One region of the Lysinibacillus sp. FSL R7-0073 genome, then DNA from elsewhere that is predicted to be linked to it. Evidence: a T-box and tRNA genes for the amino acid it is inferred to sense, from the RefSeq annotation. Region 1 holds a T-box; the other holds one or more tRNA genes.
What was found. The T-box of region 1 lies ahead of argS (arginine--tRNA ligase). A T-box ahead of a tRNA ligase gene usually reads a tRNA of that ligase, here a tRNA-Arg.

Region 1 (6,194 bases):
CACAACTTGTCATTAGTATTGTAGCCGCTCCTAAAACGAGCATCTTTTTATACATACCTTCACCAAAACTTTCTTTTCAACTATCTCTCTTATCTATCATAATCAAGGACTTAGGATGTTTCAAGTTTACATAATATAATTATTCGAATTTAACTAGTAGTAAAATAGAGCAATCGCTTTAGTTCTATTCCATTCTACCTATTAAAATTTATGGATTCTTTGATTTGCTGTGAAAATGGATGGATTTTAGGCATTCAAAATATTTTTGACAAAAAAAAGACATGCGTTATAAATGGCATGTCTTCTTGAATTAATTTTTTCGCAATAGCCCTGTTGTCGCGATTATTCCAAGCATTAATGCTAGGAAAATGACGTACGTCCATGTATGGTTACCTGTCATGTCATAGCAAACGCCAATCAAAACAGGAATGATTGCACTTAGCATAAAGCCGCCTGAAAATACCATCGATGACCAGCTGTTGGCCTCCTGATCATTTCTAGCTTCATCGAGCGGTAACAGCAAGCCGATCGGAAATAGCCCACTTAGAACAATCCCGATTATAAATACGGCCAGCCACAAATAAATACCTGATAAAAGCCATAATAATGTAAAGCCTATCAGCCCTAAACAGCCTAATGCCACTGCCCAAGCTAATCGATTAGTCCATTTCTCCATAAGCATCGGCACAGCAATATTACCAATCATTTGTACAATGGACATCAACGTCAGCATCATACTCGCTTCCTTAAGCGTCATACCTTTGTCCTGTAAAAGAGGTGTAAGCCACGACATCATAGAGAAAAACAGTGAGGTTTGTAAGCCAAAATACAATAAAATTGACCAAGCACGTACAGTTACCCAAGGATTACGTGCCGGTTCATTTTTAGCCAATTCTCCACCCTCTGCCCCTTGTTCTTTCGGGATTGCCCAGCTCCATAGAATAAGGGCGATTATAGCCAGTAAGGCCCACATACCCAGTGCAACTGTCCACTGATTATCAAAATACTGATAAAAGCTCACAGTCAATGCTGCACTTAATGTCGCACCAACGCCGATGCCAAATGAATAAATACCAATAACAATCGTAAAGCGTTGAGGGAATTTTTTCTTAATAAATGCATTTAATATAGGCCCAATCATCGCAATAGCCAAGCCTGCCGCAAAACTGGTAACAACTAATAAAAGATAGCTTTCTTCGAAAAAGCGTAGCCCATTTGCGAAGATGAGTATAACCATTAACAGCACGATTGCTAATTTTGTTCCAAGCTTACGCTGAAATGGTACAGCAATAGGAGCAAATAAACCCATGCAAAAAACAGGGATGGATGTGAGAAAGCTCATACTCGTATTGGAAACCTGTAAGCTTGTCATGAGGACATTAAAAAGTGGCCCAATTCCCGTTACTGCGGGTCTCATATTCAATGCCACAAAAAATATACTCATTACGACTAAAATCAGTGAAACGGTCCATTGTTTTTTATCCATTTGATTTAATCCTCTCTGCTGCCAGTCAATGGAAGAGTTTTTCTTTTATTCTTCTATCCTTTTACCATGTATTCAATAAATGGTCAATGATGCTCTAAGTGACCGTTCACTACATATTTTCTGGCGACTCAATGCCCAATAAAGCTAATGACTCTTTTAACACAATTGCTACACAATAACAGAGCGCTAGACGTGAATCTTGCTGGGCATCATCGGCTAATATTTTTTGATGAGCATAATATTTATTTAATAAACGTGCTAGCTGTAACGCATATTTTGCAATAATGGATGGGTCTGCCTGATTAAAAGCGGTGTCCACCACTTTCGGAAATTGTTCCAATAATAAAATGATTGGCCAAGCCTGTTGCCCTAATGGAGCAAATGTCTTCATTTGAGAGGGCACATCGCCTTTTGCCAAGATTGAGCAAATACGAGCATAGGTATACTGTACATAAGGCCCAGTTTCCCCTTCAAAATTCATCATTTGCTCGATGGAGAATTCAATATCGTTTAAACGATGATATTTTAGGTCATTAAAGATAACCGCTCCAACTCCTACTTGCTGTGCTACTCGCTCTTTCTGCTGCAAATGAGGGTTTTTGTCTTCTATATTGCGCTTAGCTGTCGCAATCGCCTCGGCTAACACATCAGCTAATAACACCACTTTTCCTTTACGTGTGGACATTTTCTTACCATCTTTAAGCATCATCCCAAACGGTACATGCTGTAAATCTTTTGCCCAGCCGTACCCCATTTTTTCGATCACCTGAAATAATTGTTTAAAATGGAGCGTTTGTTCATTGCCAACTACGTAGAAAACTTTGTTCGGTTGATACTGTTGTTGTCGGTAAAAGGCAGCAGCTAAATCACGAGTTGCATAAAGTGTGGCGCCATCTGTTTTTGTTATTAAACAAGGAGGCATTCCCTCCATCTCTACTACAAAGGCACCATCAGATTCGATTAGAAGCCCTTTGTTTTGTAGCTCTGTCACAACCTCTGTCATTTTATCATTGTAAAAGGCTTCTCCTGTATATTCATCAAAATTGATACCTAGCAGCTGATAAATAGTCTGAAATTCATTTAACGATACATCGCGGAACCATTGCCACAATGCTAACGCCTCTGAATCACCATCTTCTAATGCTTTAAACGCGGAGCGTGCCATTTCATTTAATGTAGGATCTTGTTCGGCCATTGTATGAAATTTAACATAGATCTTTAATAATTCCTCAATAGGGGATGCTGTAATGGCTTCCTTATCACCCCATTTTTGATATGCAACGATAAGCTTGCCAAATTGGGTGCCCCAGTCCCCTAAATGATTAATACGAATAGCCTGGTAACCATTTTTCACGGCAATATTTGCCAAGGCATTCCCAATGACGGTTGAACGTAAATGCCCCATAGAGAACGGTTTAGCAATATTGGGCGAAGAAAAGTCGAGGACAACGCTTCCCATTTCGGTTTGATTCGTACCAAAATTTTGTTGTTCCTGCATAATAAGGCCCAACACTTGTTGCGTTACTTTTTCTTGATTTAAATAGATGTTGACATAGCCACCAACAGATTGCACCTGATGGATCATCTCATTTTGCAATTGGTTCGCTATTTCCGCTGCAATTTGTTGAGGTGGCTTCTTCCATATTTTAGCCAAGGTGAAGCATGGAAATGCCACATCGCCAACTTCTAAACTTTTTGGTTTTTCTAGTAATTGTTCCACGTCTTGAGCTGTTAGCTGATGCTTTAAAATTTCAGCAATATTGTTTGCAATTTGTTTATTCATATATAGTCTCCTCCCTTTTCAATAAAAAAAGCCCCCGCCTCTATAATTAGAGACGAGAGCATAGTAATCCCGTGGTACCACTCTAGTTGCCATTCATAATGACCACTTTCCATTGTTAACGAGGTGACGCCCCGCTATTCTCTACTAGTAGTTCGAGAACCTTCTCCAAAGTGCGCTTCATTCATGGATTCTGTATTAGGCTCACACCATCCCTAACTCGCTTTCCAGTTGTCCCATCAATTACTCTCTTTTTCATCGAATTTTTCTATGATTTTGACATATTTTACAGGAGTCTTCTCTTGGCGTCAACATTTTTTGTATTAAATAATCATTGTCATCACTTCAGGGAGTCTAGAATATCTTGCCTGGTCAGCAACAACGTTGGCACTGATTGCATCTGCATTCACCTTCATGAGTTACAGACGGCATACAAACGATCCAAATAAAAAAAACGCTCCTCATTTAGAGGAACGTTCTTTTTCTATATAATGAATGACATCTGCCATGATGGCATACATCTCTTTTAACTTCAGTTGCTTATTGTCTTTCACTTTTTTCGCTACTTTTTCAGTAACAATTTCTTTTTCAATTAAGCTTTCCCAGCTTGTTCCAGTTGATTCATTGATAAGCACATCTGCCAAATATTGCGCCAGCTCATCTCGCGTAATAGCTTCATCACCCGTGCTATATACCTTATTAATGACAATCTCCAGCTCATCTTTCTTATCGGCTGTACTCTCTCCGCCGGCACGAATCATACTTTCTTTAAACATTTTAGCAAACTTAATTTTCGTTGCTTTACTGTCGACCTTTAAATCATTATCATAACCACCCACTACAAGTCCATAGTTAATTAACGATTGAATGGCTTCATCATACCATTTGCCCTGATAAGGATAGTCCACAGAAAATGAATCGATGTAGGCACCTTGTTTATCCAACTGCTCTCTTAACGTAGCTATTAATTTTTTATCCTTGCTCATTTCTCTAAAAGTAACATCTTGTTGAAGAGCCAGTGCTGCCGCTGTCCCTGCCGCTTCCCCAGTCACCATACCAGTCGGAACAATTCGGGCACTTCCCGCTGCTAAAGATGAATAACCTGCAGAACGTCCTACAACAAGTAAACCATCAATATCCTTTGGTACTAGAGATCGGAAAGGAATCGCATATTGCTTTGGTGCAGAAATGACATAGCCATAATCATGTGGTGTTTGAGCCTGCACATCTACCGGATAAGAGGCAATGCCAATGCTATCCCAATGATCACGATTTTGCCAAATATCGGACATTGGTAATTGATATTCCGCCCAGATATGTCTAGTTTCTCGTACATAAAGCTCTTCTGGGAAGCTGACGATTTCTGCTTTTTCAAATCCAGGGAAGTTTTCCTGTAAATATTTAAGTACATGCAATGTTTCTTTTTTACCTGCAGCAATGGCCGCCTGTTTCGAATTATCATTTAAGCCATCAATCCCGAAAATTTGTAAGGCATTAATAAAATATTCATCATCCACTCGCGCTAAATTTAACCCTCTTAATCTTGTACCTTCTTGTAAAGGTTTATATTCATCATGAAGCTTTGTAAAGCCCCACATAACGGTATGATTCAAGTTAGCCCCGCCAAATACATCTGACTTGGCCGCTTTTTTTACTTGATCCCAATCAACATTTTTCAAGTGAAGCATTAATGTTACAGCCATGCGCTTATCCTTTATCCCTATATCTTCACCACCAACGAAGAAAGGAACTTTAGACATCGTAGCAAAATCCGCATCCTGTGTAGCATCTATGAATGATTTTCCATTTACGACATATGTACCGTATTCATTTTTTAGCTCAACAGACGTTAGTTGGTGTTGTTGAAGATTCGCTTTGACAACTTCCGTTTGCACCGACAATGTTAAATTGGGTTCCTCATCAATCAGCTTTTTAAATGCTGCTTTAGCTCCGACGATACCAAAAGCATCATTGCCTCGAACAAGCTCATGCCATTCTTTAAAAATACCTTCACTGATGGAATTATTATGACCATCACGTGGAATATCTAGGAAATTCAACATCCCATATGTAAATAATCCACCCAATTCTTCACGTTTTTCTACTAATAATGTTTTAGCCCCATTACGTGCTGAAGCAACCGCAGCAGCGACACCCTCAGGCTCACCACCTATGACAATTACATCATATTCAGACTCTATATTGTTAATTGGTACTGGCTTTTTATACTCATCCACTAATTTATTGTATGCCATAGAGTTTGTTATTTCTTTGATAAAATAGTAGCTTCCAAACCCAAGTAAAACTACTAAGATAGAAGTGGCTGTCCATAATAAGCCCTTACCCATAATATACCTCCGATTGTTAATATTTCCAATAACATGTTTATTTTATCATCATTTCCATCTCTTAAAAGAGCTGAATGTCCTATTTGTTTCATTGCCGAATATTGTTTGACATATCATTTACTACCGTATTTTTCCTATAAAATTAGCGCAAAGGATACGTGTATTCCATCATATAGAGAGTTGGGATATTTTTTTCCGATTTTCAGGCAAGGTTCGTTTCGTCACTTACATTAGGCAGTCAAAACGGGGATGTGCTTGTGGGCATAATTAGATGATCTGGATAAATTATACCTGATAAAAAAACAGTCAGAATCATTTTAGTCTATATTTTTGTCAATAAGCAACTAAAACCCCTGTGGTAAATGATGTAAATTTACTATTCTTTTTCAAAAATAGTTAATACACTACTATGTAGACGCATCAACTTCAAATAAAGTTACAAGAAAAAAGATATTTTTCAATAATCTTTCATGGGTTAATTTCTTCCGTCCCTTCAGCATCGATTTACCATTTCACTTCCAACTCAAAATTTGTTATGTTATGTTTTTTATTAAGAAAGAATTTTCAACTACTTGAACTT
Region 2 (6,194 bases), on a different contig from region 1:
AATCAATTATCTTGTCACTTCAAGCTATATTAGTAGACAGAGACATGAATCATAGATAATACTTTTAATAAAGTTTGCACATTACTATACTTCAAATCATCCAGCAGGATTAATGTCATTGAATTACCACTTAAGATACTATTAAAGCCTCTTGTCTTTATTGAATGGTATCAGAAATCTCTATCTTTTCTCTATTGTTATCTTCTTACCCACAATCTAAGAAAGGCAATGGAATTGCATATTCTTTCTATAGTTACTGCCCAGCTAACCTATAGCAGAAACTAATAACATATGAGCTTTGTATAATAAACTATGCCACACCAATTCTTCTACTTCTAAAAGGTTGCTGCTGGTGACAGCCTTTGTTAAGAGATGACATTCGCATTTTTTGTGCTTGCTATTAAGACAAGAATATATAGATTGAGCTTTTAATGTACCAAACCCTACTACATAAGCTTTACAAGAATCTTCTTAACAGCAGCGGATACTTGGTTGATGTTCCTAATCACATTTTGTAGATATATATTTATTATATCGTCATTTATTTCTCCATAAATAAGACAAGACCCTCCTGTATAATCTTGTCTCTATTCTAACAATAGAAGACTAGTTGAATCAATACTGATTATGATAATGGTCATATTGCAAGTATTATCATAATGTAGATTTATAGTTGAACAATTATTGCATCTTTTTCTGTAAGAGTATTTTCCCTTCCCCCAATTCTCGAATAAACTCATCGTCAATAATATCAATACAATTAATACTTTGTATTGTATCAATAACAGAAGGAACTGAAATATAAGCTACTGAAAGGGCTCCCATACTAAAAAAATAGTGTTCAACTTCTTTTAAATATACTTGCAAGTTCCTCATTCCCCCAGCCCTATACTATAATCTTAAATAATTTCTTTATCATAACTGACTTACGCTATCTCTAAGACCATTTCACCATCTTTATAAATCAATGTGCCCTTCTCATTTAATAAAAGACACGTATAGTTTAGATGAGTTTCGAACTGGGGATTATCAGTAGAAAATTTCTTAAACCAATGATCAATTAACCCACGAGATCCAATACATACATTTACACAGGTACCGTCTTCATCTTCATAGTGTTCTGTTGTACAGGTTGGGGCTCCCCAAACTTCTATAGGATCCTTGCCTTCAAGTGGTGCAGCAACTTCCAATTTAATATTATTATGGTCATCTAAATGTTTCACTTTAAATTGTTGAATATCTTCTGCTGTTCCAATAACAGTCACAATTGTATGATAAGTATTTATCATGTTATCTCTCTCCTATCTTAATGAATCTACTGTCTTTTAGCTTTATCTTATATGTACTTATGATTAAGTCAATAACTAAAATTCTTTTACCACGGATATAAGATTATATTAATAATAAATGATATTAATATCAATACCCAAGACAAGCTTTTTCCATTTCAGCTTAACTTAGTGTCAGCTTCCTTCAAAATAGAATGAACAATTTGTTGAAGCCTATTTTTTGTATCTGGATCTTTACATTTTTCAGATGTCATAGCGATTTTAGTTGCAATTTTTAGTAAGAATTCTCTATCTAGCTGCATGATTATACACCTCTAAAAACAAATAAAAGTCGAGAAGAATTTAAGGCTCCGTCTCGACTTCTTTTATTTGTATATTTTTTCTCCTCACATGATGTGGTATTGTGAAACCGTTATGGCATGTCAATTGGCCAAAAAACTACATAAACCTTTCTTACTAAGCATCTTTAATTTTATTAACTAAACAATCAATTTCCTTGATAATACGTTTTTCAACTCTAGATAACTTTACTCAAGACTTTTATATTTATAAAATTAATAGATCTTTATCATCTTACAGTTTAACGCTACGCCCCCAGAGAGACTTGAACTCCCGACTCACGACTTAGAAGGTCGTTGCTCTATCCTACTGAGCTATAGGGGCATGGAAACAAACACTTACTAAAAGTCACAAGGCATTTAATAGCATCATTAACTACTACTAAAGCTATTGTTTGTATAATATAAACCCCCCTCAGCTGATAAGGATATCCTATATGACCTTTGTCTAGATAAAATAATAAAGACACGTTTGTTGTCTTTATTATAATGGCATTAGTTTACATATTGCAAGCTTTTAAATTTCCATAAATTTCTGCCCTGCCTAAACAGTCGGAAAGTTGACGATTACTAGCATAATTTAATGCAGTACTATTTGTTTTGAATTAGCGCTCAAATAAAATAAGGAGGCAATTTACCTCCTTATTTTATTTGAGCTTATCTTGAAATACACTAAGCTCTTTTAATTTATCCTCTAATGTGGTGAGTCTAAATTGCAATAAATTAACTGACTCATGAAGTTCTCCAATGTATTTTTCTTTCTCTTTATCAGAAAGCTTTGCTTCATCTAGATTTTTATTAAGCGTTTCAATTCGTTCTTGTTTAACAAAAATAATATCTTGGTATTCATTGATCTTGTAAAATAAAATTAGGATTGTACTAAGTAACAAAACATAAATCGTTATTTTTATGATTTTCATCATTTCACCTCATATCCTGTATTTTGATTAGCCAAGATAAAAGCGTCAATCTGATTCATAGTTGTAGCTATCTTAAATCCCCATTTTGAATCACTAGAATATCGCTTATTTACACCAGCAAGCGTTGGACCAGCATAGTACTGTCCAGAAGTCAAAAGATAATTGGCTTTTAATTTATTTGCTACAAAGACAACCCCATCTTCAATTGAGCTAAAATGAACGGCTGACTCATAAGGGGATTTATCATAAGCTCCATAGCCAAATAAGTTGCTTTTATTTCTAGCTATAGCTGAATTCCCCCAACCGGATTCATGAATAGCTAGCGATGTTAAGAAGATTGCATTTACCCCAGTCTCTAGTTCCGCATTTACAAATGTAGCTCCTAATCCAGCCATATTTGTCCCCTTTAAAAACTGATTTAACTCGTAAGTTGTGACTGCTGAGGGTGTCAAGAGATTTAAAGAATAAGCGTTATTACTTGGGTATCCGACTGCTTTACTAGAATATAAAAGCTTACCTCTATTTAAGACAAGACGGGAAGAAAATGTTACATGATTTTCTTGTAGTCTAAATTTTGATGTGAAGGCTTCAAAATATGCATGCTCTGCTAATTCTAATTGTCTTTCAGATACAGTAATTAATTGCTCCGTTTTTGCTTCCAGTTCAGCTATCAATGCAAGCTTATTTTCATAATCCTCTAAAACCCTTGGATTAGCTGATGCAGGTAACACTGTTAGTGATAATCCAACTCCAGCTGCAAATAATGCTTTTTTCAAGTTTCCTCATCCTTTCATCTTACGCATTGTCTTAAAGATAAGGCGAATGCTTGGGTTTACTTGGCTTTGTACGCTTTTTTATATGCTTCTTTACACATGGTGGGTGCTTATATATATTACATAAAATATATACTTTATTCCCTAGATACACACGAATTTCGCCATAATGTTAATAGAAAAACAAGAGCAAAATGTTACTTGCTCTTGTCTTTATCTCCGATCTCTAATCGACGGTATATCTTAGTTCTCCCAGGTTTTAACTCTTGTAATTTTCCTTGCTTTATCTTGTATAAGTCTTTATAATGAGACCTATAATATGTGTATTCAATTTCTGAGGTTTTGAGGAGCTCCGGCGTTACGATCGCTAGGAGTTCCTTTTTCTTTTTCAACTGTCTGATTCGTTTATGCGAGAGTAAATCCTTCTGAGTAAAATACCCTTGCCTCTCTAACAAATCTTCAGCTGCTGCTTTGAATCTCTCAAAAGCCTTCATCGTTTCTGTGGATTTTTTGTTCTCTTTTGTGTCCTGTACATAATGAGTTGATGCTTCCTCTTCAGAAGTCCCCCACACATATGTCTCACGTTTATCTGCATGTGAAAATGAAAAATTTTTATCCTCCAAATCTTTCAATCTCTTTTCCGCATCCAAAAAGACCCTTTTCGTAAGAATTGGAATTCTAATAATATTTGTTCTGTACTGATGGAGTAATCCTTTAAATCGAATTTTATCCCTCTTTCGTGCTCGAGCCTCATGCACAAACAGAACATCAGAATTTTCTGGTAAATACTCAATAAGACCAAGCGTTGCTGCTAAGTGCATTTTTTTGTGAATAGTCTTCACACTACTTCCCGCAACTGCTCTATCTTGCATCCATTTAGAAATATTCCTTACTTCCGCAATGTAAATTGCTTCTTCTTGACTCGTTATAGAAATATCTGGTAGATATATTTTAGCATCTAGCATCATCATTTCAAGTAATAACAATAACCGAGAAGTTCTAAGTCGTTTATAAAGCCTAGGAGCAAATGCCGCAATTCTTTTATCTGCATATCTATACATTTCTGCAAAATCATCAAGCTCTCGACGTTTTTCTTTTTGCCATTCAGTCTCTAAAGTAAGATTGAATATATATGCAATATGATGACGTACCGAAGTACTGGATAACCCAGATAAAGCTTCAAATAAATCAAATATGTCTAAAGAATAATCTTCACAGCAAGCATAACATTTATATTTCGATTTACCTTCAGAAGTATACTCAAATCTAGCAGAGGGATTTTTATCCTCATGATCTGGCAAAATACAAGATATACTTTCATAAGCTTCGCATCCAAATAGAATCTCCATCGGAAAAACAGAAGCAGAATGATAAAAATCTCTGCGACCCCTTATCACCATTGGCTTTAGCTCATCCAACCAAAATGGGAACATTATATCCTTAGTTATATATATATTATTAGTTAATCTATGTACTAAGGATATAAATGTTTCTAGTTTGGTCAAGTTACCTTCATGCCTTGTGGCAGTAGGGCTAAAGGCAGTTTGGATTCGTTCTGCTACTATGTTTTTGATTTCATCCCAATCATGATTAGCTATTAATTTAACCATTTGATTAGTAGACTTCTTAGCAGCATTTCTAATTTGGTCTTTTCTTTCTGCAGCTGGACCTTTCGATCTTACTGCTGCTTTGTACGTGATTGGAACATCTAATAAGTGTTTAATAGAATTAACAACATCGTAATTCTCGTAAACTATTTGCTTACCGCCAAAAAATAGTCTTGCAGCATCTGTACAGCTTGTATCTGATAGTTTATAGCCTTTATAGAAAAAGGATTCCACTAGAGACATAGTAAGTCGTTCTCGGAGACTTTCATTGGTTACGAGATTATCTACTACAAAGAAGACTCGGTATTTTCTATGATTCTTTTCTGAGGATAGAGTTTCATAGATTACTGATGGATAAATTTCTCTGGAACTACAGATATCGAGAATATCTTGTATTTCTAGATAGAGTTCACCTTCATATTTTACCTTGTCGAACTTACCTGTTTCCTTGTTCCTCACTTTGTATTCATTGTCGATATCAATAGCAAAGATTTGTTGGGACTTCCAGGTTCCTTTCGATGCAGTAGGACGTATTTTTTCTCCCTTGGCAATGGCTTTTAGATGTTTATCACTTAAGCCAAGTTCACCCAAAATTACTGTTTGCCCTCGCATAATATATGTCATTATTTCGGGAAGTGTAGCTGTAACAGGATGGTTCATAATTCGAACTTTTACAAGACCAGCACATTTTAATGCCTGTTCTTTAGTAGAAAAGCTTTGCGGATCCACCATGATGCTATATTCAGTTGTGTTAGACATGTCTAGGTATGTCCCCTCCCTCGCCCTATAATGTGGACAACTATTCGACAATTAATAGCTCGTCCATAGCTACATTATACAGCTTTGCCAAACGAAATAAAATATCCACAGATACTTTTCTTTCTCCGTGCTCAACTAGCCAATAGCCAGTTGGAGTTTTATAGCCAAGTTCATTTGAAACGAAACTTATGCTGAATTTTGCATCTTCACGCAAATTCTTGAGCTTTTCTAAATTAATATGTACCACCTCGTCACCTCCATAGACGCCCCCCACAGAAACTTTATTACTCTGTAGAAGGAGTCATTTAAGGTTACTGGCTTTGGCTTTAAGATGATTTCTTAAATATGTTATCCACAAAAATTATAAATTGCCTTAAGATTTCGTAGCTTAGATTCGTCATTTATCCACAAGTAGAGAAGTTTTTAAAAAGCCATATTTTAAGGGTACTTAAGTGATATTCTGAAGCTTCAGAATAAAAAAAGAGTATATTGTTATGTTTTAAGATTT

Region 2: it has a tRNA-Arg gene. The T-box ahead of argS (arginine--tRNA ligase) is inferred to sense a tRNA for this amino acid. The anticodon was not compared.

What each region holds. Positions count from the first base shown of each region.
Region 1 covers NZ_JBBPAS010000001.1:2,309,869-2,316,062, reverse strand. Annotated here, with positions in the region: gene MKY88_RS11445 (hypothetical protein) at 1-13, opposite strand, end outside; gene MKY88_RS11440 (MFS transporter) at 311-1,486, opposite strand; gene argS (arginine--tRNA ligase) at 1,596-3,269, opposite strand; T-box leader at 3,315-3,534, opposite strand; gene MKY88_RS11430 (FAD-dependent oxidoreductase) at 3,728-5,614, opposite strand.
Region 2 covers NZ_JBBPAS010000002.1:18,643-24,836, reverse strand. Annotated here, with positions in the region: gene MKY88_RS24105 (hypothetical protein) at 682-867, opposite strand; gene MKY88_RS24100 (hypothetical protein) at 927-1,289, opposite strand; gene MKY88_RS24095 (hypothetical protein) at 1,448-1,591, opposite strand; tRNA gene MKY88_RS24090 (tRNA-Arg) at 1,879-1,952, opposite strand; gene MKY88_RS24085 (hypothetical protein) at 2,275-2,550, opposite strand; gene MKY88_RS24080 (glucosaminidase domain-containing protein) at 2,547-3,323, opposite strand; gene MKY88_RS24075 (hypothetical protein) at 3,518-5,686, opposite strand; gene MKY88_RS24070 (helix-turn-helix domain-containing protein) at 5,727-5,933, opposite strand.